3 regions of the Fictibacillus sp. 5RED26 genome follow, and region 3 is predicted to be linked to each of the others. Evidence: predicted binding sites of a transcription regulator. Region 3 holds the regulator's gene; each other region holds the start of a gene.
The links. The regulator LexA, encoded in region 3, represses DNA repair genes until DNA is damaged. The targets are predictions, from matches to a motif close to CGAACATATGTTCG.

Region 1: the regulator LexA is predicted to act here: its motif matches at 5,779-5,792, upstream of IHV10_RS14345 (DNA polymerase thumb domain-containing protein).
Region 2: the regulator LexA is predicted to act here: its motif matches at 1,235-1,248, upstream of IHV10_RS19940 (YolD-like family protein).

What each region holds. Positions count from the first base shown of each region.
Region 1 covers NZ_JACZDU010000003.1:301,433-309,360, reverse strand. Annotated here, with positions in the region: gene namA (NADPH dehydrogenase NamA) at 1-561, opposite strand, end outside; gene IHV10_RS14385 (glycerophosphodiester phosphodiesterase) at 641-1,399, opposite strand; gene IHV10_RS14380 (hypothetical protein) at 1,532-1,711, opposite strand; gene IHV10_RS14375 (DUF3889 domain-containing protein) at 1,850-2,191, shown strand; gene proC (pyrroline-5-carboxylate reductase) at 2,196-3,014, opposite strand; T-box leader at 3,065-3,274, opposite strand; gene IHV10_RS14365 (MBL fold metallo-hydrolase) at 3,371-4,348, shown strand; gene IHV10_RS14360 (SDR family NAD(P)-dependent oxidoreductase) at 4,345-5,136, shown strand; partial or broken gene IHV10_RS23125 (hypothetical protein) at 5,138-5,344, opposite strand; gene IHV10_RS14350 (YqzH family protein) at 5,489-5,689, opposite strand; gene IHV10_RS14345 (DNA polymerase thumb domain-containing protein) at 5,854-7,110, shown strand; gene IHV10_RS14340 (YolD-like family protein) at 7,126-7,455, shown strand; gene IHV10_RS14335 (ZIP family metal transporter) at 7,523-7,928, opposite strand, start outside.
Region 2 covers NZ_JACZDU010000008.1:78,759-86,686, reverse strand. Annotated here, with positions in the region: gene IHV10_RS19945 (AAA family ATPase) at 1-1,083, opposite strand, end outside; gene IHV10_RS19940 (YolD-like family protein) at 1,292-1,606, shown strand; gene IHV10_RS19935 (AbrB/MazE/SpoVT family DNA-binding domain-containing protein) at 1,729-2,001, opposite strand; gene IHV10_RS19930 (hypothetical protein) at 2,019-2,558, opposite strand; gene IHV10_RS19925 (bifunctional lytic transglycosylase/C40 family peptidase) at 2,573-3,610, opposite strand; gene IHV10_RS19920 (CD3337/EF1877 family mobilome membrane protein) at 3,704-5,716, opposite strand; gene IHV10_RS19915 (hypothetical protein) at 5,727-6,155, opposite strand; gene IHV10_RS19910 (ATP-binding protein) at 6,152-7,928, opposite strand, start outside.
Region 3 covers NZ_JACZDU010000001.1:1,209,244-1,217,171, reverse strand. Annotated here, with positions in the region: gene tkt (transketolase) at 1-809, opposite strand, end outside; gene IHV10_RS06360 (HesB/YadR/YfhF family protein) at 983-1,267, opposite strand; gene IHV10_RS06355 (DUF896 domain-containing protein) at 1,372-1,611, opposite strand; gene IHV10_RS06350 (YneB family resolvase-like protein) at 1,672-2,316, opposite strand; gene yneA (cell division suppressor protein YneA) at 2,335-2,601, opposite strand; gene lexA (transcriptional repressor LexA) at 2,762-3,376, shown strand; partial or broken gene IHV10_RS06335 (hypothetical protein) at 3,809-4,318, shown strand; gene IHV10_RS06330 (rhodanese-like domain-containing protein) at 4,376-4,672, opposite strand; gene IHV10_RS06325 (sulfite exporter TauE/SafE family protein) at 4,766-5,608, opposite strand; gene IHV10_RS06320 (LysR family transcriptional regulator) at 5,712-6,551, shown strand; gene glnA (type I glutamate--ammonia ligase) at 6,593-7,927, opposite strand.

The DNA of each region.
Region 1 (7,928 bases), on a different contig from region 3:
TCCATAAGAATCATTTCTTCTGTTAGACAGAGGGGAGAGGAACTCATTGATCAAATATCCATGCGCTCCATGAATCTCAATTACATCAAATCCTGCAGTTTTCGCTCTTTTTGCTGCGCTTCGAAATTGATTAACTGTCTCTTCGATCTGCTGAAGTGACATTTCTTCTGGTGTCTTCATTTTTTCAGAAAACGCGATAGCAGAGGGGGCGATGATCGGTCCGTCTATCATAGCCTTGCGTCCTGCATGGGCGATTTGAATCGCCGCTTTTGAGCCGTTTTCCTGAATAGACGAAACAAGTTGAGACAGACCTTCTATATGGCTGTCATCCCAAATTCCTAAGTCTTCAGCACTTATTCTTCCTTGAGGGCTTACCGCTGCTGCTTCGGTCATGATCAGCCCGGTCTGACCCGTTGCTCTAGACGTGTAATGAGTCACATGCCAAGGGGTCACAATCCCATCTTGTTCATAACAAGAGTACATGCACATAGGTGACATGACGATCCGATTCTTTAACGTTACGTCACGGATGGTCAATGGTTGAAACAATAACGGTTGAATATGAAACAACTCCTTTTTCTTTGAGAACAAGCTTTTTTAGCATCATAACTTTTCTTTCTCATTGTAAAACGTTTGATCACTATTTTTGAAGAAATCTGCTCTTGGAATGTGGTGGAAGGCTGTTCAACAGTTCTCTTGCCAGGATTGGATAGTCAGTTATGATTGCTTCTGCACCCCACTCAAAAAAATACTTCATCCATTTCTGACTGTTAACCGTATAGGGACGAATAGGAATATTATTTCTTTTAAAGCCTTTCATGATGTAAGGGTGAAGAGATTTATAGTTCGGATGCGCACTTTGTGAACAAACGGCTTTTACATACTCCCACGGCTCAAATAATCCAGAAGAGTATAGAGGAGCCGTCTGTACATAATTGTTCAATCTTCTGATTTTGACTAAACTATAATGATTGAATGACGAGATCACAGTTCGATCCATCATCCCATAGTGATGCAACAATTGAAGTACCTTTTCCTCGAGACCGTTGTATTCTACGATATTGTTTTTTAATTCGATATTAAGAAACATGGGGAGTGGTGTTATCCATTCTAAAAATTGCTGAAGAGAAGGAATGGATTCTTTATTGAATTTTTTTGAAAACCAGCTGCCCGCATCTAATTGTGATAATTCATCATAAGTGTTATCAACAACATAACCTTTTCCATTAGTCGTTCGATCTATCTTCTCATCATGGATGATGACGGGTATACCATCTTTAGAAAGCTGTACATCGAGTTCGATCCCATCAGCGCCATCTTTAAATGCTTTTTTGAACGCAGCCATCGTGTTTTCAGGACAATCCTTGCTAGATCCTCTGTGAGCAAATATATAGGTCAAGAATGTAAGCTCCCTTCATAAAAAAGATATAGACAGTATAAGGTAAATGAAAACGGAGATAAAATGAAAGGCTCCATAGACCAACATACGACAGATGAAAGAAACCCTTCCTGTTTGAAGAGGAAGGGTGAGTTATTTTTTGCGTCTAGAACGCTTCTTTTTTTCTTCTCTGTTGTGTTCTTCCACAGTGGCTCCTTTTTCTGTCAGCCAGTGGATAAAAACAAGCTCTTTGTCAGTAAGAGATCGTTTCGTAAACTTTTCAAACTGAACGCGCAATTCAAGGTATCTTTGGGAAATTTCAACTTCGGTCACACAAATCCCTCCCTAAATCTAGCTCTAGCTTCTACTTAGATGATAAAGAGTAAGTAAAGGGCTTGTCAATTTTTTCTAATCGTCAATTTCTGCAGAGAAAACTAGAGAATTGGTGCAAAATAACGAAAAGGAGTTGGTATGATGAAGATTTCTCTTAAGTTATTCTGCTGGATCATGGCCAGTTTTCTAGTGTGTAGTTCACTTTCGTTTACGGTCTCTGCAGAAAGTCCAAGGGTACAAGAACCTGCTTATGCAAAATGGGGCAGACTTGCTGTTTTCGAAACAGGGAAACGCTACCCCGATTATGATATCGTAGATTATTTATATGTTGGACGAACGACTGCTCAAAATGAAGATATTGTCGAAAGATTTAAGCTGTGGATCAGGAAAGGTGCTTCAGAAAAAGGAGTCATTATAACGATTACGTTAACTCCGAACGGTGTATTTAAGGGTATTTCCTTTCAAGAGACAGCCCGTTAACAAATCAGTTCATTCTTCCTAATTCCTCTGATCGTTGCACTGCTTTTTTGATGCAAGCTAAAAAAGCGTCTTGGACTCCGTGTTGGTCCAGTTTACCGATTCCTGCCTCAGTCGTGCCGCCAGGACTGGTTACTTTTCTTCTAAGCTCGATTGGCGAATCTGTTGTTTGTTTAAGCATAAGAGATGCACCTAAAAGCGTTTGAGAGATTAAAGTCTTTGCTTCTTCTTCAGAAAGATTTAATTCTTCAGCCGCTTTTTGCATGGCTTCAGCGATATAGTAAACATACGCTGGACCACTTCCAGAGAGGCCTGTAACGATATGAAGTTTTTCTTCAGGGACAAGAGTAACCGTTCCGATCGTCTCAAACAGCTCGAGAGATTTTTCAATATGAAATGGCTCTGCATAGATCCCTGAGGAGAGTGCAGTAGCAGAATATCCGATCGATGCGGAGGTGTTTGGCATCGCTCTCATTACAGGGTTGTTAAGATGAAGCCAATTTGTTAGCGTTTCAGTGGATATGCCAGCCATAACAGAAATGATCAGTTGATGGCTCTTAACAAACGGCTTGATGGTGTTAACCGCATTGTGCGCATCCTTTGGTTTTACCGCAAGAATAATAATCTCTGCACCAGTGATCGCTTCTTCTATCGTTGAAGCGGGTACTACACCGTACTTAAGTTGTAGCTCGTTTACACGTTGTGTATTGCTTCGGTTTTTTATCGTGATCAAATCAGCTTGCCATTTCTCTTTTTTGATCAATCCTTCCATAATGGCCTCAGCCATCGATCCGGCACCAATAAACGTTATTTTTTCTGTTCCCACGGGTGATCCCTCCCAGAATTTTGAGTATAAAAAAACTCCCAGTCCTAAATATAAAGGACGGATGGGAGTGATCCGTGGTACCACCTTTGTTGGCATGATTGCTTGCCCGCTCAAGATGTCTTTATCGCAGAACTGCGCCAGATTTCTCCAGACTGCTCCAGGGCAGGTTCAGTAATTCCTTTACGGTGAAATCTTGCAGCCTATGGATTCCACTCTCTAAACGGAGGAGATTACGTACTAATCCCTTTCAACGCATTTATTTATTGGCCATAATTGGCATTTCTTTTATATTTTAAAAAACATTATGCTATGATTTCTATATGTATGTCAACTAGTTATTTTATTTGGAGGAAAAGATGACTCAAAAAACAGCAATTATCCCGATTACGCTTCCTACACCATTTGATGTAGGTCCTGTAAACTGTGTCCTCCTAAAAAGTGATGCGGTTACGCTTGTTGATTCCGGAGCAAAAACCGAAGAAAGCAGACGACAGCTTCTCTCTATCCTTAAGGATCATGGGCTCACTTTTAAAGATTTAGATTATTATATCTGCACGCACTACCACCCTGATCATGCGGGTCTATCAAAAGAGATCCAAGAGAGTGGTGTTTCGACCCTCATGCTTAGAGAAGCCGTTCCTTATGTTAGTGGCGACCGTGAATTTATTGAACAGGGAGAAACGTTTTATACCGATCTCTATCATTCTTTTGGAGTGCCAGATACTCTTGGAAGAATAGAACTTTTAAAGCTGCGAAAGTATCGTACGTTCTCAAGCGCGTTTGTTCCAGACACCCTGCCTTTACCTGGTGATGAAGTGCCTGGTCACGAGGGATTCATCTTTTTAAAGACGCCCGGACATGCCCCAGACCATCTTTCTCTCTATCATGAAGAAGACGGTATCTTAATCGGCGGGGATGTGCTGTTGCCTCATATTTCGTCTAATGCCCTATTAGAACCGCCGGCTTTGAACGAAACGGAGCGGCCAAGAACCTTGCTTCAATACCGAGAGACATTGCAATACCTATACACGCTGAACTTAAAAACAGTATACCCTGGACACGGCGAGCCTTTTACGAATGCAGCACAGTTGATCACAAAACGCTTACACGATCATACCGAGCGTGCAAAAGCGCTTGAACATCTGTTGAGCGATGAGCCGTTAACCGTTTTTGAACTGTGTCGACGTCTATTTCCAAAATTATATGAAAAGCAACTCGGATTAGTAGTATCTGAAGTTGTAGGACACCTCGATCTGCTTCAATCAGAAGGAAGAGTGCGAGTAGAGGAAGAGAACAAGATATCACATTATCGCAGAACAGGAGTTAGAAGATGAGTACATTACAAAATAAAGTGGTCTTGATAACAGGAGCATCAGGAGGACTCGGCGCTCACCTTGCTATGGATGTGGCTAAAAAAGGAGCAACGCCCATCCTTACTGCAAGAAGAGAAGATCAGCTAAAAGTGGTACAGGAAGCGATCTTAAAAGCTACGAATGTAACAGCGCCTTATTATATTTTAGATGTTTCGAACACAGACAGCGTTGAGGAAGTTTTTTCAACGATCCTTAGTGAACATCAAAACATACATATTTTAGTGAATAACGCGGGTTACGGCATTTTTGAAGAGTTTGTGGATTCGCCATGGAAAAATATCGAAGGAATGTTTTCAACGAACGTTCTTGGGCTGATGGCTTGTACGAGAGCTGTTCTGCCTCATATGCTTCAAAGAGGAAGTGGTCATATCGTGAATATTGCTTCTCAGGCCGGTAAGATCTCAACGCCAAAATCCAGCGTGTACGCAGCAACGAAACATGCTGTGTTAGGATTCTCAAACGGGTTGCGTTTGGAAGTCGCACACAAAGGGGTAGACGTGACCACCATCAACCCAGGACCAATCGCGACCAACTTCTTTACACTTGCTGATCAGTCTGGCAATTACGTTAAAAACGTTCAAAAACTGATGCTCCAGCCTTCGCATGTCTCAGACAAAATTGTTAAAGCGATGGAGCGTCCCGTTCGTGAGATCAACCTGCCATGGTGGATGAACGTTGGAAGTACGATGTATCAAGTCATGCCAAAATTGATTGAAACACTAGGTGGAAAATCGTTTCGACAAAAGTAAGTTACAATAATTTTATTATGTAAACAAAATGGAGAGTTATAAGACTTTTGGAGCTGATGATGGAACTTATGGATTGGAGCTCGAAACTCGTGGATTGGGGCCTGAAACTCGTGGATTGAAGTTTGAAACTCGTGGATTGGGGCTCAAAACTCGTGGATTGGGGCTCAAAACTCGTGGATTGGGGCTCAAAACTCGTGGATTGAAGTCCAAAACTCGTGGATTGGAGTTCGAAACTCGTGGATTACAGCCCGAAACTCATGGATTGCCACTTAAAACCTCATCGATTACAGTCCAAACTTCTCACACCAGCATCAAAAATAAGCAGGTTTCCTCACTAAAAGACGGAACCTGCTTATTTATTTGTAAAATAGGCATACACAACGTCCTGAATGATGCTGTAAATTGCCTCATTTTGACCTTCCTCATTTATCTGGCGCAATACTTCTTCTTCGAGATTTCTCCATTCTTCATCTGTTAATGTACAATTTTCTTCTTCCCATAAATAATCCTTCAACGATCGTTTGATCATTTTTCTTATCAATCTGCGGTTCATTTCTTCACCTGACTTTCCTTATAAATCCTAGACTTTTGGCTCGAAAACGTCAATCTGCAAAATTTGCTGAAAAAATTACCATTGTTATAAGAACATACATTCGGTTAAAATGGGTATACATATAAAGAACAGATGTTCGCTAATTGATGAAAGGGGTATGTCGAATGAACTATGATGAAATGCCTAAGCGCACCATCTTATGTATGGATATGAAAAGTTTTTATGCAAGCTGTGCTGCTGTTCGCTTAGGGTTAAATCCGCTGACATGTCATTTGGCAGTAGTAGGGGATACGGAGAGACAGGGAAGTGTTGTGCTTGCAGCATCACCGAGACTAAAGGCTGATTTTGGTATTCGCACAGGCAACCGGCTGTTTGAGATTCCAAAGAATAAAAACATTATCGTTGTAAATGCGCAGATGGCTTATTTCCTAGAAAGATCGATGGAGATCACGAAGATGCTGCACCGATATGTTCCACCAGAGTCAATCCACACATATAGCGTGGATGAAAGTTTTCTTCAAGCTGACGGAACAGAAAGGTTGTGGGGAAGCGCACAAGAACTTGCTGAGAGAATTCGACGTGATATCTGGCGAGAATTTGGATTGCCGTGTGCGATCGGAATTGGCCCGAACATGCTCATGTCAAAGCTTTGTCTCGATCTTGAAGCGAAGAAAAAAGGAGTGGCGCAGTGGGGGTATGAAGATGTAGAACAGAAGCTATGGCCTCTATCCCCATTAAGCCAGATGTGGGGAATCGGATCAAGAGTAGAGCGGACTTTAAACAGGATGGGGATTGTAACAGTCGGTGACCTCGCGCATTATCCGCTCGAACTTTTAGAGAAAAAATTCGGGATCATGGGGAATCAACTCTATCATCATGCATGGGGCATCGATCTGTCTGAAATCGGTGCGCCCATCATGCAAGGCCAGGTCAGCTACGGAAAAAGCCAGATTTTACTTCGGGATTATACGGATATAACGGAGATCAAACATGTCATTTTGGAAATGTGTGAAGAAGTGGCAAGACGTGCGAGAAGAGCAAGAAAAGCAGGGCGGACGATCAGCTTTGGATTAGGATATAGCAAAGATGAGGGTGGCGGTGGCTTTCATCGTTCTAAATCGATCGATCAGCCATCTAACATTACGATGGAGCTGTATGAAGTGTGTCTAGAGCTTCTGCAAACCTTTTATCGGGGAGAGACGGTGCGTAAGATTTCAATCGCTCTTTCTAACGTCTGTGAAGATACAGAAACACAGCTTACTTTGTTTTCTCTAGACCATCCAAAAAAAAGAAAGATCGGCTATGTTATGGATGATATTCGGCAAAAATACGGCTCCAACTCTCTTCTGCGGGCTGTTTCTTACACAAAAGGAGGAACAGCGTTATACAGAAGCCGACTTTTAGGTGGACATAAGGCATAAGGGGGCGGAAGAACGGTGATTCGTGACAGAGGAAATATAAAGTGGACAGCGATGATGCTGCCGGAGCACGTGAAAATGTTAAGAGAGCATCAGGACGGTCTAGACTATGGAAGAAAGCCAGAATTAGATGAACAAAAGTACGAAGAATTCAATGAGACAATCTGTGTTGCGATGGAAGAGAACCAAGCGCTAAAGTTTACGTATTTTGAAAAAGGCAGGGCGCTCATGCTTTTAGGCCATGTGCATTATATAGACGAATATAAAAAAGAGTTAAGGGTGCTGAATGAAGAGAAAAGGATGCATATCTTAAAAGTGACTGACATTATGGATGTTGAATACGCATAGACACATAAGAAATATAGACGCAAAAAAAACAGCAAAAACTAACGCTGAAGAAAGTTTTTGCTGTTTATTATCCAAAGATTTGCGTTAAGTAAATCATGATCAAGAGCCCGGCAATAAATGATAATGTAGCGGATCGAGCGTGACCATCACCATGGCTTTCAGGAATGAGTTCTTTGTAGACGATAAAAAGCATGGCACCGGCTGCAAAGGAAAGGCCATAAGGGACAAGGTTCTCTACATAAGAAGTGAGCACATACCCAAGCAAAGCCGTAACAATTTCAACAGCACCCGTTAATGTGGCAATGAGGAAAGCCTTAAATCGATTCATATTTTGATGAATGAGAAAAAGGGCTACTAACAGACCCTCTGGTGCGTTTTGAAGTCCGATCGCAAATGCGATCAAACCGCCAAGGCCTGTATTCTCACTAGCATAACTGACCCCAACAGAAAGACCTTCAGGCAGGTTGTGCAAC
Region 2 (7,928 bases), on a different contig from region 3:
AACCCTTTCTAGATCTTGTTTTATACAATTGAAATCTGCTTGAAAATGCGCATAAAAATCATTCTTTTCAAAAGGTAAATTGAAGTTTTTAATATGGTCTATCTTTATTTGTATTCTTTGCAACAAACTTTCTAAAGACTGATTATATCCTTCCACTTCTTTTGTAAAATGGCTATCTAATTCAGCCCATCGGCTATTTTCAATTCGGTTTCCACAGAAAGCACAACTTTCTCTTGACTCTTTGTGAAGGTCAATTCCGTTTCTTACCCATTCTTCCAGAGAATTGTTAAGTGAAATTTCTTGAATTAATTTACTCGGCTTCACATTTTTAGACAGAAGAACATTAGCACTTTTTAAAATATCGTCATAGTTAAAATTCAATTGCGTCACTACAAGTGTTTTCCCTTTGATTTCTTCTTTTATAGAGTTAATAAGCTCCTTCTTTTTCTCGGTTTCTAGAAAAGCTGCAAAACGTATTTCACTTTCCAAATCTCTAATGTCATATTTACGTTTTTGACCAACTACAAATAGGCTTGGCTCGTTTCTAATTTTACTTGCTTGTTTACTAAGTTTCTTGGAGAGGTCATTCTTTAAAACTGTAAGATGCTTACTAGCATCATTAAACTTTTTAATAACTCCATTTACTGGATTGGCAATTTCCTCTTTAATTTTTTCAAGTTGTTCTCGTTCTTTCTGAATTTTTCTCTGTAACTCTATATTTTCTTCTCCTAGAATTGTGAATGGTAAAATTTCTCCATTATCGTCATATAGAAAGTTAAGGTTGTCCTTCCTAAAATCAGAATTGTATACTCTAAAATTATATGGACCTTGTGATAAATCAGCTTCGGATATCTGCTTCCCATCTTCTAATGTAACCATAAACTTACCGTTCAAAAAATCTTTATGTTGTTTGCCCATTTGCAGGCTTCTAACAATTCTAGAAAGAGTCGTCTTACCTGCGTAATTTCTACCATATATTATGTTTCTAGATCCAAACTCCCAATTAGGCTCACTTCCGATGAACTTGGACCAACAAAAATCCTTGAAAACGCCATAATTTAATATATCTATTTTTTTTATCATGAAATCCCTCATTTTTTGTTTCTACATACTAGTAGTATTAGTCTTTATTTTACTACATTTCCCTATCGCGAAAGGTAAAACAATACAATAAATACTAATAATGTATAATAAGATTATTTTTAAAGCTACTTTGTAAATCCCCACTGTTAAACGAACGTATATTCGTATAAAATGAATTTAAGTCGAAAAACGTCTGGAGGGATTAACTATGGACATCAAGTGGACGGCAATGATGCTGCCAGAACATGTGAAGGAACTAAGAGCCTTTGATTCGGATCAAACAAAGAAAGTGAAACCTGAACTGGATGAACAGCACCTCTCGCTTATGGAAGAGACAATCAGTGAAGCGATGGGTGAAAACTTGGAGTTATGTTTTACGTATTTTCAAAGTGATGATTTTCACCTGTATATTGGTAAAGTGCATTATATAGATACATATCGAAAAGAATTGAGAATAGTGGACTTTCATGAGGAGACATTCCGTTTAAAACTCGAAAACCTGGTAGACGTTAGAATTCATTAACCACGATGGAAGGGCAATGGACCTCTTCATTGAGTATTAAGATTCAATAATCCTTATTTTAAGGATTTTTGTGGCCACAAGAAAATCGCTCTTTATGAAAGAACGATCGGTTACTTCTTTTGTCATTTAGCTTCTTCTAGTTCCCGAAGCAAGATTTCCGCGCCTTTTGGACTCAACACAAATTTCCCATGACCATACGTCCTGTTTTCGTTGGTTATCTCACCGGTAATCGCACACGCATTATGGGCCATATATTTTTGGAGAATGATTTTATCATCATCTACAAAAATCTCTATTGCATCCTTAATTTCAATCTCCAGGACTCTTCTTAACTCAATGGGAATAACAATTCTCCCCAGCTCGTCTACCTTCCTTACAACACCTGTACTTTTCATGCTAATATCTTCCTGCCTTAGGACGTGGGGCGTCCGGTTAATTCTCCGACAAATTCTACATCATCGATCTTCCAGCCTTGCTCTTTCACATAAATAAGAGACGTTTTGACAATCACCGTTTCTGTATTCGATACATTATTATACTCTGTCGAAAGCTTGAATTCATTAAAGAACTCTGCCTCCGTTTTCGATGACTGATATTCAAACGGCTTCAGCCCGACCATGGTTGATTTGACGGATTGTTTGGATTCCGGTGGTTTCGTTCCAGAAGGATGAGTCGCTTTAAATCCACGATCGGTCATTAAGGGACGAATCTTTTGATAGCGTTCAGCCGTAGTTTCATAAGTGAAAAACGCTTCAAGGAACGACCGATTTTTAGATAGTGCCTCCGTTTGTTGAACAGAGGTTAAGGATTTAATTTGTTCTTCATAATGACGCTGATTTGACCTAACTTCCTGCAGCTGGGAGCGTAAGCTAAAAACGTACATGATGATGATTACCGCTGCAATAAAAGCACCCATAAGCATAATGTAATTTTTCTTTTGGCTGGGTTCCATGATTTTCACCTCCACTACTGAATCCTTCTAAACCCTAAGAAAGGATAAATATTTTTCCACTCTTGAACGGACGAATAAGAAGTGCCGTTGCTGCCGTTCGCATTAATGAATTGGCCATCTCCTACATACATACCAACGTGAGAAGCTCCTGGTTTATAGGTGGAGAAAAAGACTAAATCTCCCGGTTTTATTTTATCTTCAGGAACAGGAATGGTTTTATCGTATTGAGATTGCGCTGTTCCATACATATCTACGCCAACCTGAGCAAAAGCATATTCGAGTAACCCTGAACAATCAAATCCGCCGGCTGCTGGCGTTCGACCTCCCCATACGTAAGGGCGGCCAAGAAATTCTTTCATAATGTGATGAACTTCCTCTACATCAAATGACTGGCTTCCATCTCCCACGACAACCTTCCCGCCATTTCCGCCCTCATAATAGCGAAGGACGTGTTCTACATAGTGAACATCTCCATACCGGGACCATCCGTTTTTGACAGCCATCATCTCACTAAAATCAATAGCGACTTCCTTGGAATACCCTCCCCGTTCTAAGGCATAGCCGATAAATCCATTCCCAAAATTATAAGACTGCAGAGCTAGGTGAATATCTCCTTTGGCTTGTTTCATCACATCCGCAAAATACTTCACCCCTATCTGAATGGAGTATTCAGGATCGGTAATAGCACCGGGTGGTAACCCGATTGATTCAGAACTCTGCATCACATCTAAATTTCGGCCACCACTTTCTTGTTGGATCAGAGCCATGATCAGCCCGACATATTCGCCAATCCCATTTTCCTCTGCATATTTCCGAATGAGGGATTCATATCGAAGGACTTCAGCCGATACCTCTGCCGTTCCTCCTGCTCCTTCTCCTGAAAGCCCAGAGTCAAATTGATTCTCTCCGCCCAAACTAATGGAGATGAATAAAGCAATGCTGAAAATAGATAGGAGGAGAAGAAGGATCCCTGCAATCACCCACGTAAGAGGGTTTTTCAGAATGGCCACGGTTTTAACAACTTTTGCACCTTTCTTCAAAACGCCTTGCATAGGCTCTCCTTTCTGAAAGCCATTCTGACGCAACAAGACAAGGGGTTACCCACAAAACAAAAGTTAACTGCGCCAGAAGGCTTCTCTCCGACATCATTTTTGTCGGTTCGTTTGCTCATTCTTGGACTTCCTGCTTTCTGATCGTTTGACCGTCTCACCAGAAGTATTTGCATTCTTTTTTTTGATTTGCTGCTCTGCTTCCCATTGAGTGATGTGTTTGTCTGGGTCTCTTGATGCCGCCACCTCTTTTTGACTTTCCATTCGTCCTGCCGGATTACGGTGAGGGGAAGGCTGTTGAGTCGTACTTCCGTTTTTTTGTTGCTGGATTGGTTTAGGTTCCCCACTTGTTCCCCCCTCTGATTTCGTTGAGCCAGGATTACGAGCCTCTGAAACGGATCGTTGGGAGGAAGGTGTTCGAGCAGCCTGCACTTTCTCCTCACTTTTGTTGGGTCCTTCACTTTTTTGTTTTTTGTAATCATTTAAATTCACGATCGCAGCTCCTGCATTTCGTGAAGCTGATCGAGGGGTCTCCGTTCCTGTAGCCGCTAAATCGCTTTTCATCCCTTTTTTAGTCTGTTTTTCTGAATTTTTTTCACTTCCTAATTTATTCTCTCCGACTGCTTTACGGTGCTCTGACCGTTCACCACTAGCTCCGGCCGCATTGGTGGAAACTTTCCGGCCAGCTCCCTCTAAACCAGATTGAAATTCGTCCATACGCTTTTTCTGTTTATGGTTTTGATGGGCTTTACCTACCATCCGTTTAGCCCCCTTCATTCCTCTTTCGCCAGCATCCCCCAATCGATTCAGAGTATTGGTGGTTGTTCTTTCCACCACTTGCTGACCTTGAACCATACCAGCTGAAGCGACTTCAAAAATTTCCGTACGATATTTGAATAAGCCCCAAATGGTAATGCAAATCAGAAACACCACAAACGCATATCCTTCTACACCGTTCGTGACTTTAACCGATTCATAAAGGAGAGTAACCAGTCCCGTGATTACTGCAATTAAGAGAACGAGCCCTGCCTTCATAAGCAGTACACCCACAATCTTTTTCCCATGATTCAATGCACTTTCACTGTAAGCTGGGATGAGAGAAAGAATGAGTGGAATGGCCGTAAAAATGACTAAAGCTAAAAACCAGACTTGAAGCAAAAACTTAAAAACACCTAATAACAAAACCGGAATGGCCAAAGCAATCGTGGAAATGATTGTGATAATAAGATAGCCAAACCGCTCTCCACTGAATTCCGGAGACATTTGCTTGTTGTCTAGTCTTTCAACTTCGTTACTAACAATGTCTTTTCTTTGTTCTTTGCCTTCATCGGAGTAGGGTTTAATGGCCAATAAATTATCTACTCGATTGGGATCTTCCTTGATGATGTCAGCTTCTTTCGTGGAACCATAGTTTAAAAGCAGATACGGACGCTTAACCATAAGGTTATACAGTTGATTTTCAAGCAAGGCGATACCCTCTTTAGGGTTATAAGCCGCATTACTGTCAAACTCATCCGAACTGATAAGAACATTTGCTGAGCTGGCGATGCCTTCAAGTTCAGCCCCTCGATCATTGAGCCATTTGATATTCCCTGTCGCATCGGAATAAAACCAAAAAGTCAGGACCGTGATGGCCAATGCTCCAAGGATGGCTTTGACCGCATGGCCAACCTGCTGATTAACAAAATATCGCCACGCAGCAGCTCCACCCACAAAGATGACAAACAACGAGAGGAACGTGCCGGACATAATCTCATAAATCCGTTCACTCATAATTCCGGCTTCGCTTGCAATACTGCTGATTAAATCAAATGACATGAGTTGATTGGTCGAATAAAGAGTAAAGCTGGCAAGGGTCTTGTTGAATCCCCACATCCCTTGATTAATGGCGTGCAAGGCATTATCCGCAGCATCTTTAAATCCGTCCCCGATGTTCGCTTCCATCTTGTAATGATCGAGAGGATATTCTTTGCTTTCCAGAGTCACACGACCAACGGTCTCCTCTTTTTTCTGAACGGTCGGGGAAGAATCTTCGGCCAGTGTAGCCGCTGGCATGAGAAGAAAAAGCAGCGCTACACCTAAGCCGAGCACCCGTTTCAGGAAGTTCATGCAATCCCTCCTATTTACAATTAATACAAGCCTCTCGTTCTAGTTCTTTTTTTATTTGATCACGATTGATCTCCTTATCCTGATCTAGTTTCCAAGCGTTATCTTTTTTTCTAAAGAGCAACTCATCGTCTACATTGTTTTCTCCTTGAGGGTTTTTAAATTCTGTAAAAACATAATATTGATCATTTTTTTCGTCAAAATAAATTTCAAAACTCATATTGTCGTATTTTAATCCTGAGTCTTTCTTTTCTGCTTTTTTATCAACTTCATATGACCCTTTTTCATAAATCATTTCTTGTTGCTTTTTGTAATCTTTATCAAATCGAGCTTTTTCCCATTTATAAGCGATTTTTGCAATATCTTCAGAAGAAGTACCCTGATTGCACCCGGTTAAAAGTGCAACCAACGCTAAAAGGGTGATAACTAGTGTTTTCTTCAAATGAATGCCTCCTCGGTTTCCGCTCTGCCTCGGTCATTTTCTTTCGTGTTGAAGGCGCTGATCCATTCATCAAACAGAACATCGGTTTGAATCTTGGCTGTGCGTCCGTACATGTCTTCAACGATACACTGACCCTCGGTCAGATTTTTCAGCATATCTCGGTTGGCTTTGTTGTCCTCCAGGCCGAGAAATTCAATGATGTTCGCTGCTTCTTCAGTGGTTTTCGCTTTAAACGCAAATTTTGTACCGATATTCTCTTTGATTTGAGGCTTGTTGTATTCATACGTGGACTGCGTAATGATATAAACCGCGGACCTCAAGGACCGACCTGTTCGGAGTAGCTCATTGATCAGCCGATCACCGGCCCCTGTGTTCATGAGCATCCAGGCTTCTTCAAAGATCGTCATCTTGACCACGGAATCATCACGGGCAAACCGGGTGGCGAACTTCGCCAACGGCTGCATTAACGCAACAGCTATGTGTTCATCACGCGTCGAAGCTTTTTCGCCTTCATCCGGGAGATTTAAGTTTTGAATCTGCAAGATATTCACTTGCTCATGCAAACTAATGCCTTCTACATTCCCATCCGAAAACATGAGCTTGGCGATGCCGTTTGTCCCGATCTCATAAAGAAGATCTCCGACGTTTCGGACGTCCTGATCTTCTGATTCTTGTAAATGACGAACGACATTTAAAAGTCCTGTCTTCTTCTCTTGCTGCAGCACGTGACGGACCCCTTTATAGATCGCCGTTTTCACATTCCGTTCATTGGATTGAAGCTCAGAAAGGTATTCAAGAACACCCACCGCTGCATCTTGCGCCTCTTCTCCTTCCAGAAATGTAAGAGGGTCTAGCTTTCCGGCATCTTTCTTTTCACTTGATAGAGTAATATAGTTAAAACTTTCAATTAAATCTCGGAAGAAAGGCGCTGTTCGCTCCATTTCAGGTGTGATCGCTTGTTTAAATTTCTTTTCTACTTCATCCTTGGGATCCGTCATAAGCACCTTGGCACCGAAAAAGACACCATTCAGCAAGATATCTTTTAAAAGATACGATTTCCCCATTCCCGTTGGTCCTGAGATCGTGACATGAGGAGAAGAATACTTCGAACCTTTTAAGCCCAAATGAGCGAGAAACGGATGAAAGAAAACAAGAGATTGAGAGTTTTCCACGCTTTCGCCCGCGTGAGAGATATTTTTCCCGAGATAAAAACCGACGGTATTGCCAATCTTCCTCGTAAGGGAGAAAAGAGATTCCCCGAAAGATTCAGGAGTAAGGATTTGCTCCCAATCGTCCGCAACGATTTTAGCTCCTGGCAGGGATTGATGAAATAATAGGAGTTGGTCGGCTAACGGCTGGACAAGTTCGATCTGCTGATCCTTAAAATCAATTTTGAGCCTTCTGGCTCGTTTTCGAACTTCTTCTTTTGTTGGGCCGTAGACCACGAAATTGATGTGAGTTCTGAGGAGTGGTTTGCCTTGATTCTTAATTTGATTTTCTAAATCGTGCAGAAGTTCACGGCCTGTATTAATTAAGCTGTCATCATCCTCATTCGCTTCAATGAGTTGGGCATCCTGATCACGAAATCGCTTTTTGATGGTATTGGTACGGCCTTCATCCTCCTTTTTGCTCTTGTAGATCGTCCGCATGTTGACTTCAACCGGAAAAGGATACGACTGAAAGAAATACGCCCATTCTTTATAGCCTAACTGAATGGGGAATTCGGAAACCGGAAGAAACGCGCACCAAGATTCATCTTCTAATTGTTGAATA
Region 3 (7,928 bases):
AGCGGCGCTCCATGAGAAGCAGATTTTCCTGATTTATTTGGTGAACCATGTCCGATCACAGTCTTCACTTCAATAAGAGTTGGCTTGTTAAGTTCTTCACGCGCTTCTGATAGTGCTTTTTCGATCTCATCAAGATCTGTTCCATCTTCCACATAAAGGACTTGCCAGCCATAAGCTTCAAATCTTTGTTTTACACTTTCAGAGAATGAGTGATGAAGGTCCCCATCCAAAGAAATATCATTTGAATCGTAAAGTACGATCATTCTACCAAGCGCAAGATGACCTGCAAGTGAAGCTGCTTCAGCAGAAACACCCTCCATAAGGTCTCCATCACCACAGATAGAATAAGTAAAGTGATCGATCACTTCATGTCCATCACGGTTATATTTTGCAGCTAAGTGACGCTCAGCCATAGCCATACCTACAGCCATCGCAATCCCTTGACCAAGCGGGCCAGTTGTTGCTTCAACACCAACCGTATGACCGAATTCTGGGTGACCTGGAGTCTTACTTCCCCATTGTCTGAAATTCTTCAGATCATCAATTGTTAAACCATATCCACTCAAATGTAGCAAGCTATATAACAACATCGATCCATGTCCTGCTGATAGTACAAAACGGTCACGATTGAACCATTCAGGATTTGCAGGATTATGGTTCATGAATTTAGACCATAAGCTATATGCCATAGGCGCAGCACCCATCGGCATACCTGGATGCCCTGAGTTCGCTTTTTCTATGCTGTCGATAGAAAGTGTTCTTATTGTATTAATTGCTAATTCATCAATAGTTCGTGACAAAAAAATCATCCCTTCATATGTACTAAACAGTTTTGACTTTCATAATAAACGTTCAAATGCAATTAGACAAGACAAACACATTTTTAACTATAGTTATTTTACCATCTACTCATGAAAACATACAAAAACCGCCTGTTATCCTACAACTTTTTCGTTGTATTAGAACAGGCGGTTAAATTTTATTATGCGAGACCTGGTAAGTGACATGAAAAATGATCCGTATTTTCATCATAATCAAGTTTCATATTCTCAACGAACCATTTATCTTCGTTTCGAACAAAAAATCGAAGACCTTCAATCTCTTGAATGTAATCGTTCTCTTCAGGCACATCAGCGGTCACACCAAGGGAAAAACCTCCCGAGTCACCACTTCCTGCATATTTTACGAAAAGTCTTAAAGCCTCTGACGCTTCTAAAGCAATATCCTTATAAAGGTTCGCAGCTGCACTTGTAATTGAAAAAGTCAAAATATTCTCCCCTTTCAAAGTTGTTATATAACAGTATATACTAATGTGTATAGATTGCAACAGAAAAAAATGCCTATTTACAGTGAGTAAATAGGCATTTCTTATTAATGTTTGAGGTTATTTTTATTATCTTTACTTCGTTTTAATTTTTCAGGTGTTACATCATCCCCGTTCGGATCAACAAAGGTCATACCATGCAAATCTTGAACGAAGGATTTACGGAAAACTTGTAAATATTCTTCTCGTAGTTTTTTTTGTTCAGCTTTTTCTGCTGATGTTAAATCTGATTGTTTAGATTTTCTAGACAGTTCATTTATACGTTGCATCTTATCTTTAGATAACATAGTAAAAACTCCTTTTTAAAGCATTCTTCACTCTATCCTACAGCAGAATGAAAGGAATTTCTAGTTATCTGTATTTTCCACATGTTCTTTATATCTTCTATGTACGGTTGCTTTAGACACATCAAAGCCCAGCCCTCTAAGCGTTAAAGCAATGTCATGAAATGTAAGCTTCATGTTCTTTAATCGTACGATTTCAGAGATTGGCACTTCCTTTTTGTCTCTGCCACCACCAGTTTGATTTTTTAAATTCTTTTGAGGTTTATACCCTTCTTTAACAGCTTTTCTCATTCCACGCTTGATCTTCATATTATGAAGCTTTCGTTGGTATTCTTCTACAGTAGACACAATATCAAGCACCATTTCGTCCGCTTCTGTTAATGTGTATTCTCCGTTATTAGAGAGCGTATAAACTTTAATGTTGTATTTGATCAACTGATGAAGTAATGCCATCTTAGCTTTTCCTCTGCCTAAACGAGTATCATCTTGTACAAGAAGGCACTGAAACTCTCCATCCCTTGCAAGATCTAATATATTTAGCAACTCTTCTCGATCTAAAGAGAAACCACTTGCTTTTTCACGGTAACAATTCACAACTTCAAATTTAAATTGTAGTGCTAACTTCTTTAGTTCCGCTTCTTGTCTTTCTAATGAAGTTATTTGTTCATCTTTATCTGTACTAACTCTGGAGTAAATGATTGCTTTCATTGTTTTAAACCCGCTTTTTTATTTATTGACTGGTATGATTACTTTCTGACCTGGAAAAACAGCTGCCGCATTTACACTGTTCTTCTTTTCGACCCATTTTATAAATTCCCAATTGGAATAATGGTGCTTGGCATTATACTCTTCAGAAAGACTCCACAGTGAGTCCCCCTCCTGTATGGTTACTTCGATATATTGAGCTTCTTGTGAGGCAAGATTTGATAACGTAAAAAATATACCACCTAACAACCCTAAAAATACAATAACATGCATTGTCCCTTGTTTCATTGTGATATCCCCTTTCAACAAACGTTTGTTCGCATCTCTTACATTCATAATAACTGGAACGTTTGTTCGGTGTCAACTATTTTTTCGAACTTATGTTTGTATCTCTTAATTCTCCATGATATACTTTTTATAGATAAAAAATTCGGTGAGGTGCTAAAAAATGACTAAATTATCCAGACGACAATTGGATATATTGGCTTTCATAAAAGAGGAAGTATCACAAAAAGGGTATCCGCCTTCAGTTCGTGAAATTGGAGAGGCAGTTGGCCTTGCATCAAGCTCTACCGTTCACGGACATTTAGCAAGACTTGAAAAAAAGGGGCTTATAAGGCGAGATCCAACAAAGCCAAGAGCAATTGAAGTATTAGGTCTAGAAGACAACATCCCTTCTGTTCGTTCTGTTTCAATCCCTGTGATCGGTAAAGTTACGGCAGGTCTTCCAATCAGTGCAGTTGAGAACGTAGAAGAATACTTCCCTCTACCTGAGCACGTTGTTGGGGACGAGAACGTATTCATGTTATCTGTTGTTGGTGATAGTATGATTGAAGCAGGAATTTTCAATAGGGACTTAGTTGTTGTAAAACAGCAGCCTACAGCAAATAATGGAGATATCATCGTAGCTATGACCGATGAAGATGAAGCGACTGTAAAAAGATTCTTCAAAGAAAGAAACCATATCCGCTTGCAACCTGAAAATTCATCGATGGAACCGATCATCTTACAGAGCTGTACGATTTTAGGTAAAGTAATCGGCGTATACCGAAGTATTCATTAACTGAATTTTCCTTAGAAGAAGTATCTAATTGACTAGATACTTCTTTTTTTCGTCCTATTACTTTACTAATTCATAGATTAATAATACTTTTAAAAGATCATTCATAGGCACTCCGGTGCTCGACTAATGAAGGATTAGTTCAATTAATTGACTGAATATTAAGTCTTTTTATCCATTTACATATTATACCTAAATAGTTTAAATTGGCAATGTAACGAGGTTAACCAAAACTCCTTTTCTCTTCGTTTAACTTTAATCATTTTAATAACAATCGTATGAATTGATAGGAGGTGATCGAAGGGAGGACAAGTGTTATTATTTCAGAATAAAAAATTACGAATAATGGGAGTGAGAATAATGCGCAAAAAACTATATCTTTATATGATTTGTTTTGCTCTTGCCGCAGTAGTATTTTCACCTAAGACATATGCAGAAAAAGAGTATACGATTAAGTCATTTGACTACGTGAATGTGGACGGTAAAGCTGTCGAATCTAATGCTTTTAAGCTACTAGATGATCACATCAAAGTGACTATGGTACTTCCAAAACAGAATAAGAGCGGCGATTGGTTGGCATATGGATTCACAAACATGAAAGAATTAAATGCCTATGTCGAAAAGGACAAGCTTAAACAACAAAAGAAAATCGATACGATGGGTACAGGTGCTTGTTGTACAGACTTTTATGAGAACAAGAACAAAGGTGGCGCCTACATTTATTGGAGAGACGGTTTTAAGAACCTCCCTTCAAGCTGGAATGATAGAATCTCATCACTAAGCACTGCATCACCTTCATCAAGCTACTCGACCACGCTCTGGCAGCATACTTCATCACAAGGCTATGGAAAAGGAGTCTTATTTAAGCACTCTGATTGGTATGGTAAGACTGCAAACATGGCATCTGACTGGAACAATATTGCTTCCGCTATCGAGATCAAATGATTTTAAAACCCCTGACTTCTTATGCTGTCAGGGGTTTTGTTTCTAAGTAGTATAAAGTTATTCGGTGTTCCCTTCCCATGCTTCCATACCACCTACCATATTGATCACATTAAAACCGTAGCTTTGAAGAAGCTTATATGCCCGACTGCTTCTACCTCCAGAACGACAAACTAATACGTACTCTTTAGATTTGTCCAATTCATGTATACGAAACTCTAACAAACCTAGTGGGATATTCATGGTTGTTGGTATTTTTCCTTCTTTCACTTCAGATGTTTCACGAACATCAATCATATGAAGAGATTGCCCTTCTTTTAATTTTTTCTCAAGTTCTTTAGCCGTTAACTGTTTCACTCTCTATTCCTCCTATACATGTGACCGCAATATACCCTGATGGGGTATATTGCCAAGGTGTTCCTCTCTCCCAAATGTCAGAAGCCAATCTCATTAAGCTCTTAATAATCGAGAAACTTTGTTATAAAATAGTACGATAAAGAATAGTCCTACCGCTGTGAGTAACAGTCCAAGAGATAATATCGTTAAAGATAACATTTTAAAAACCACACTCAATGCGACTACAATATAAAAGACAGCAAGCATTTCTTTCACCCTATCTTCAGAAAACTTCTTCAAATTGAAGATACCAAATGGAGTACCAATAAGTGCTCCGACGATCAGTAGCAAACCGTGGCGATAATCCATTTCTGCTCCTCCATACACATAAGATCCGATTCCAGAGATCACAATAATCGAAGCTGCCGCAACACTTGTACCGATTGCTTTATTGAGTTCAATATCAACTTTCTTTGTAAGTAATGGTGTCATCACGAAACCACCACTAACCCCCATAAGTGATGATATGATTCCTGTAAACAAACCAATTAAAGGAATCCAAGACTTTCCCCTCTCTTTTCTAACAGATTGTCTATTGGTTAAAAATTGAAGTGCGAACCAGCTCAAGATCAGAACATATACAGTTGAAATAACCGTTGATGCTCCATTTATTTTTTCGAGCCAATGTACGAATGGCACAGTTGAAACAGCCCCTATTACCCCGAATAATCCGAGTATACACGCCAAACGAACGTTTACATTTTTCATTTTTATGTGAGATAGTGTGCCAGTAACTGTTGAGCCCAATGTCAACATTAAAGAGAGTATAATGGCTCCGCTAGGTTCGTAACCAAGTACTAAAAGTACAGGAGTCAGTATAATACCCCCGCCAATCCCAAAAAAACCGGAGATAACACCGATTGCTGCTCCACCAATAATAAACAAAAGCCACTCCATTTCATAACACTTCCTTCCTCCTTTCATTGTAACTCCAGTTAATTTATAATAAAAATGAATAAATATTATTGGAACCATTACGAATCTTAATGGAGGTTTCATTATGCAATTAGATTGGATCAGAAGTTTTGTGACACTTGCTCACCTAAAACATTTTACAAAAACAAGCGAATTCCTAAACCTATCTCAACCCACTATAAGCGTCCACATCAGAAAGCTAGAGGATTATTTAGGTTTGAAGCTTATTCAAAGGTCTGGAATGAATCAATCTTTTGAATTAACAAACGCTGGGGTACAAGTATTCGAACAAGGTAAGAAAATGTTAGAAATTTCAAGAACGATTGAATCAATAAAAGAAAAAAATGAAGAAATTCTACTCCGAATCGGAGCAACACATACCGTAAGCGACGTATTATTACCAGACTTCGTAAAGAAGATAAAGTTACTCTATCCATTTATCCGTCTAAAGCTCATGATTCATAATCACGAACAAATAGTCGAGGAATTACAAAAGAAGAAGATTGATATAGCTTTAGTTGAAGGAACAAGTGGATTAGATCCTTTTCAGGTAGAAGTAGTCAGCAGAGATGAGCTGCGCTTTTATGCACAGCATAAAATGTCTCTTGAAAACTCTCCACTTATTCTTAGAGAGAAAGGATCTGGTACAAGGGAATATGCTGATCAACTTCTGCGTTCCGAAAGAATTGAACCGACAGAGATCATTGAAGCAAGCAGTCATTATTTGATTAAACAGTTAGCTGTTAGAGGACTTGGCATTGGATTTCTATCCTATTGGATGGTTAAGGATGAAGTATCAGAAGGAAAGCTTGTCCCACTCGATCCACATGTTGTTTATCGTCCCTTTTATGCGGTATATGCTGAAGAGTACGCCATAGGCACCATTTATTCAGAAGTATTGAAGGTACTTCGGAAATTTTCTTAAGAACAAAAAAACCCCTGATAATGATATCAGGGGTAATCCTTTTAGTACATGCTCATATATTGTTCGCGTTCCCAAGGGTGAACTTGTGTACGGAACATATCCCACTCGATCTCTTTCGCTTCAATGAAGTGCTCTGTAGCATGTGCTCCTAGAGCTGTTGTAAGAACTTCGTTTTTGCTGAATAGAGTTAGGGCTTCTTTTAATGTTGCTGGAAGATCTTTGATTCCTTCTGCTTCGCGCTCTTCTTTATCCATCACATAGATGTTTCTATCGATTGGCTTTGGAGCGTTTAGCTTGTTCTTGATTCCATCAAGACCTGCTGCAAGCAATACTGCCATAGCAAGATAAGGGTTAGCCGTTGGGTCAACGCTTCTTACCTCAATACGAGTACTTATGCCGCGAGAAGCTGGAATACGAATAAGCGGGCTTCTGTTTTGCATAGACCATGCAACGTAACAAGGCGCTTCGTAACCAGGTACAAGACGCTTATAAGAGTTTACAGTTGGGTTCGTGATCGCTGTAAAATCTTGTGCATGCTTTAAGATACCTGCTAGGAAATGCATTGCTGTTTCGCTTAATCCTGTTTCAGATTTCGCATCATAAAACACGTTTTCTCCATCTTTGAATAGAGACATATTTGCGTGCATACCTGATCCGTTCACACCGAACAATGGTTTAGCCATGAATGTTGCATGAAGACCATGTTTACGTGCGATCGTTTTTACAGCTAACTTAAACGTTTGAATGTTATCACATGTGCTTACTGCATCAGCATATTTAAAATCGATCTCATGCTGACCAGGTGCTACTTCATGGTGAGAAGCTTCGATTTCAAAGCCCATATCTTCAAGTTCTAAAACGATATCTCTACGGCAGTTTTCACCAAGGTCAGTTGGAGCTAAGTCGAAATATCCACCTTTATCGTTTAGTTCTAGAGTCGGCTCACCCTTCTCGTCATTCTTGAATAAGAAGAATTCTGGTTCAGGTCCAATATTGAAATCAGAGAACCCTAGGTCTTTCATCTCTTTTAATACGCGCTTTAAGATTCCACGAGGATCTCCATCAAACGGATTTCCGTCAGGCATGAAAATGTCACAGATCAAACGTGCAACTTTACCTTTTTCAGAAGTCCATGGGAAGATCATGAATGTATCTAAATCAGGATAAAGATTCATATCTGATTCTTCTATTCTAACGAATCCTTCAATAGAAGATCCGTCAAACATCATCTTGTTCTCTAAAGCTTTTTCAAGTTGACCAATCGGAATCTCAACATTTTTGATAACACCCAATAAATCAGTAAATTGCAAACGGATAAATCTTACGTTTTCTTCTTTTACCATTCTTAAGATATCTTCTTTAGTGTACTTAGACAAA